DNA from 2 places in the Pseudomonas sp. IT-P12 genome. Region 1 is predicted to be linked to the other one. Evidence: predicted binding sites of a transcription regulator. Region 1 holds the regulator's gene; the other holds the start of a gene.
What was found. Region 1 encodes sigma-54, which starts transcription at its own class of promoters, with help from an activator protein. Its sites were predicted from a motif close to ANTGGCATNNANNTTGCTNT; they were not measured.
Positions count from the first base shown of each region.

Region 2: a site for sigma-54 is predicted at 1,160-1,179, ahead of ACM6IM_RS12990 (flagellar hook-length control protein FliK). Genes of this name have one in related genera too.

Region 1 is NZ_CATKPY010000028.1:184,860-187,249, forward strand. Features, by position in the region: gene ptsN (PTS IIA-like nitrogen regulatory protein PtsN) at 1-196, opposite strand, end outside; gene hpf (ribosome hibernation-promoting factor, HPF/YfiA family) at 209-517, opposite strand; gene ACM6IM_RS29180 (RNA polymerase factor sigma-54) at 592-2,085, opposite strand; gene lptB (LPS export ABC transporter ATP-binding protein) at 2,268-2,390, opposite strand, start outside.
Region 2 is NZ_CATKPY010000021.1:865,769-868,158, reverse strand. Features, by position in the region: gene ACM6IM_RS12990 (flagellar hook-length control protein FliK) at 1-1,083, opposite strand, end outside; gene ccmA (cytochrome c biogenesis heme-transporting ATPase CcmA) at 1,280-1,915, shown strand; gene ccmB (heme exporter protein CcmB) at 1,912-2,390, shown strand, end outside.

The DNA.
Region 1 (2,390 bases):
TGGCGATGCCGTTGCCAAAACCGGTCGAGCCGAGTTTTTCACGGGCTATCAGGGCCTCGAAAACATCTTGCATCTCCAGATCGGGGACTTCCCGGGCGATCAGGTTGGCAATTTGCTCGAGGGCTTTCTTTTTACTGCCTCCCGGCACGTTCACCAGGGAACGGCCGGGGGTCAGGATGCTTTCAAGTCGGATCATGGGTTGGGGGTGTTAACGACCGGTTGCGCCCTGGAGGAGGCTCTGGGTCTTTTCCTTATGCTTTTTGAGTTGTTTATCCAGCTTGTCGGTCAATGCGTCGATCGCCGCGTACATATCGGTATGTTCCGCGTTGGCGACGACTTCATTGCCGGGAATATGCAGCGTGGCTTCGATTTTCTGCTTCAGCTTCTCGACCGTCATCGTGACCTGCACGTTGGTGATCTTGTCGAAATGCCGCTCCAGTCGTTGGAGTTTTTCGCCGATGTAGGTGCGAAGAGGTTCGGTCACTTCCAGTTGGTGTCCACTGATATTGACTTGCATACAGCTTCTCCTTCGTTGCCAGTGCATAAAGCGGTAGATCCGATGATCTACCACTGGAACGCTGTGGCGTGGCCCTACATCAACCGCTTGCGTTCGCTCGAAGGCGCGATCCCGAGGGATTCGCGGTACTTGGCGACGGTGCGGCGAGCCACCTGAATGCCTTGTGCCTCCAGTAAACCAGCGATCTTGCTGTCACTCAACGGCTTTTTCTGATTTTCCGCGGCAACCAGTTTTTTGATGATTGCGCGAATCGCCGTGGACGAGCATTCGCCGCCTTCGGAGGTGCTGACATGGCTGGAGAAAAAGTATTTCAGCTCATAGATGCCCCGGGGGGTATGCATGAATTTCTGCGTGGTCACCCGGGAAATCGTCGATTCGTGCATGCCCACCGCTTCGGCGATGTCATGCAGGACCAGCGGTTTCATGGCTTCGTCGCCGTATTCCAGAAAACCGCGCTGATGTTCGACGATCTGGGTGGCCACTTTCATCAGCGTTTCGTTGCGGCTTTGCAGGCTCTTGATGAACCAGCGAGCCTCCTGCAACTGATTGCGCATGAAGGTGTTGTCGGCGCTGGTGTCGGCGCGGCGCACGAAACCGGCATATTGGGCGTTGACCCGCAGCCGTGGCACCGACTCCTGATTCAGTTCCACCAGCCAGCGCTCGTTGTCCTTGCGCACGATCACGTCGGGAACGACGTATTCGGCTTCACTGGACTCGATCTGCGAGCCCGGGCGCGGATTGAGGCTTTGAACCAGTTCGATCACCTGGCGCAGCTCGTCTTCCTTGAGTTTCATGCGGCGCATCAGCTGGCTGTAGTCGCGACTGCCGAGCAGGTCGATGTAGTCGCTGACCAGGCGCTTGGCTTCGGCCAGCCAGGGGGTCTTGGCGGGCAACTGGCGCAATTGCAGCAGCAGGCATTCGCCGAGATTGCGGGCGGCAATGCCGGCCGGTTCGAATTGCTGGATGCGGTGCAGGACGGCTTCGATTTCGTCCAGTTCGATGTCCAGTTCCGGATCGAAGGCTTCGAGGATTTCTTCGAGGGTTTCGTCCAGGTAACCCTGGTTGTTGATGCAATCGATCAGGGTGACGGCAATCAGGCGATCGGTGTCGGACATCGGCGCCAGGTTCAGTTGCCACAGCAGGTGGCTTTGCAGGCTTTCACCGGCCGAGGTGCGGGTGGTGAAATCCCACTCGTCGTCATCGTTGCTCGGCAGGCTGCTGGCGCTGGTCTGGTAAACGTCTTCCCAGGCGGTGTCGACGGGCAGTTCATTGGGGATGCGCTCGTTCCAGTCGCCTTCCTCGAGGTTGTCGACCGTCGGCGTGCTTTCCTGGTAGGAGGGTTCCTGGATTTCGGTGTTGGGCTTGTGTTCGACGTTGTCGGCCATGGGGTCGGAGTTATCGAAGTCGTCGCCTTCTTCCTGGCGTTCGAGCATCGGATTGGACTCCAGGGCCTCCTGGATTTCCTGTTGCAGGTCCAGGGTCGACAATTGGAGCAGGCGGATGGCCTGTTGCAGCTGCGGTGTCATCGTCAGCTGCTGGCCCATTCTCAAGACTAGCGATGGTTTCATGGCAGGGGCTTAACACCTTATTCCGGCGCGCATGCGCCATCCACTACAGGGCGCCGGAGCGCCAAACATAAGCAAATTATATGCCCGAAATAACATCGTTTGCCTAGAGCGCTGTAACAATAAAAAAATCTTGATTTTTCATCGGTACGAGCGCTCGGCCGCCCAGCCCGTGGCCTCAGTGCTTACAGGCGGAACTCATGGCCCAGATAAACTTCCTTGACCAGGTCGTTGGCCAGGATGGTGGCAGAGTCGCCCTCGGCGATCAGCTGTCCATCGTTGACGATATAGGCGGTTTCGCAGATATC
Region 2 (2,390 bases), on a different contig from region 1:
CAGGTGTTCGAGATCGTCTTCGCCTTCCGCGCTCTGCAACAGGCGCTCGGGCAGCGGGAATCCGGTCGGTGACGGCTTGGCGCTGACCTGCCCGAGCATGCCCAGGGCATTGCGCACGAAGCTCGGCATGGCCTGGGCGAGGGTGTTGGCCGCAATGATCGCGTTGAGATTGGTGTTGGTCGGCAGTCCCTGGGTCACTTGTGCAATCAACCTGAGCAGGTCGCCTTTCAAGTCCGGCGCCAGCGTCGGGTTTTGTCCGCCCAACAGCTTCGATTCGAGGAAGGCGCCGCTACTGGCCAGTGCCAGCGCCAGGCCTTTGGGGGTGCTCAGTTGCTGAGCGTCCGGCAGGCCGGCGAGCAGCCTGTTCGCCGCCGCCCTCAGGTCGCTGGACGTCTGGTCGGTGGCCGGCAGGTTTTGCAGCAATTTCAGCAGGCCGTCCAGCGAGCCCTGGCGACTCTGTTGGCTGGCCAGTTGCTGAGTAACCGCCAGTTGTTCCTGACGACTGCTCAGCGGGACGAATTTCAGGGTCTGGCTGTCTTGCACCTGGGCGCTGAGCAAGGTGCCGATGCGCAGGGGCGTCGGGCTGTCGAGGGTCAGCGTCCGGCCGCTCAATGCGGTGTTGAGCAGGCTCACCAGCGAGCGAAATACCGTTGGCTGGCCCGGCACTTGCGGCAGCACCTGGGCCGTCAGCACCTTGCCTTGCAACAATGTGCCCACCGGCAGTTGCGCGGTGTCGATGCGGGTGAGGGTGGCGACACTGGAGGCAATCGCCTGTTGCACCGTCACGGCCAGATTGCTCGCCGAGGGCTGGGTGATCGCCAGGTTCGTACCCTGGGGCAGCGGTTGGCTGCTGGTGGCCTGGACCGTGGTCTGCCGGCCGTTCTCGAGGGTGACCTTGAGCAGCAGTTGAAAGGTCTGGTCCGCCTGCTTCAGCGACAGCACTTCAGCCTTGGCCGACTGGCCGGGCGTGATCAGGCCTTCCATCGGCGTCAGCAACTTGAGCAGGTCACCGCTGACCACCAGCGGCCGTGAGGTCGCGGGTGTGGGCTGCGGGAGCGGGAGGATGTTCATTTCGCCTGTCATACGCGGTCACAACCTGAAGAAATTGCCCTCATTAGAGTAGGGCATGGCATGTATAATGCCGCCCGTCTTTCGGAGAGTGGCAAAAACATTGCAATTGTTTGACGCAGCTCTCTAGAACAGGCCGCCATTGCGACTATGCTGCACCCCTTTAGCGGCCGCTCCGCTGCCGACTTGAACCGTAAAGGCCCGTGATCTCTTGACCAGTCCAGTCCTGCAAACCGTCGCACTCGCCTGTGAGCGAGACCTTCGACTGCTGTTCGAAAATCTCGATTTGAGACTGGCCAGTGGCGAAATGGTGCAAATCAGCGGCCCCAACGGCAGTGGCAAGACCAGCCTGTTGCGCCTGCTGTCCGGTCTTATGCAGCCGACGGCCGGGCAAATCCTGCTCAACGGCCAACCACTCAACGAACAGCGCAACGAACTGGCGCGCAACCTGTTATGGATTGGGCATGCCGCCGGCATCAAGGACCTGCTGACGCCGGAGGAAAACCTCAGCTGGCTCTGCGCCCTGCATCATCCGGCCAGCCATGAAGCCATCTGGAGCGCGCTGGCAGCCGTCGGACTGCGCGGCTTCGAGGATGTTCCCTGTCACACCCTGTCTGCCGGCCAGCAACGTCGCGTGGCGCTGGCGCGGTTGTACCTCGACAGTCCGCCGTTGTGGATCCTCGACGAGCCGTTCACCGCGCTGGACAAGCAAGGCGTGGCGCAACTCGAATCTCATCTGGCCGGCCACTGCGAACGCGGTGGCATGGTGGTGTTGACCACTCACCACACGCTGACCCGCATGCCGGCCGGGTATCGTGACATTGACCTGGGGAATTGGGCCGCATGAGTGTGTTCGGTCTGCTGGTCGCCCGTGAGGCGCGTTTGTTGTTCCGCCGCCCTGCGGAGTTGGCCAATCCACTGGTGTTCTTTGCGATCGTGGTCGCCCTGTTCCCGCTGGCCGTCGGTCCCGAGTCTCAATTGTTGCAAACCTTGTCTCCGGGACTGGTCTGGGTCGCGGCCCTTTTATCGGTCCTGCTCTCGCTGGACGGGCTTTTCCGCAGTGATTTCGAGGACGGTTCCCTCGAACAGTGGGTCCTTTCGTCGCACCCCCTGCCTCTTCTGGTTTTGGCCAAGGTACTGGCACACTGGGCCTTCTCTGGCCTGGCTCTGGTTTTACTCGCTCCACTGCTGGCACTGATGCTCGGTTTGCCCACCGCCTGTCTCCCGGTGTTGCTGCTTTCCCTGTTGCTGGGTACACCGGTGCTGAGCCTGCTCGGTGCCGTGGGTGCGGCCCTGACGGTGGGGTTGAAGCGCGGCGGCCT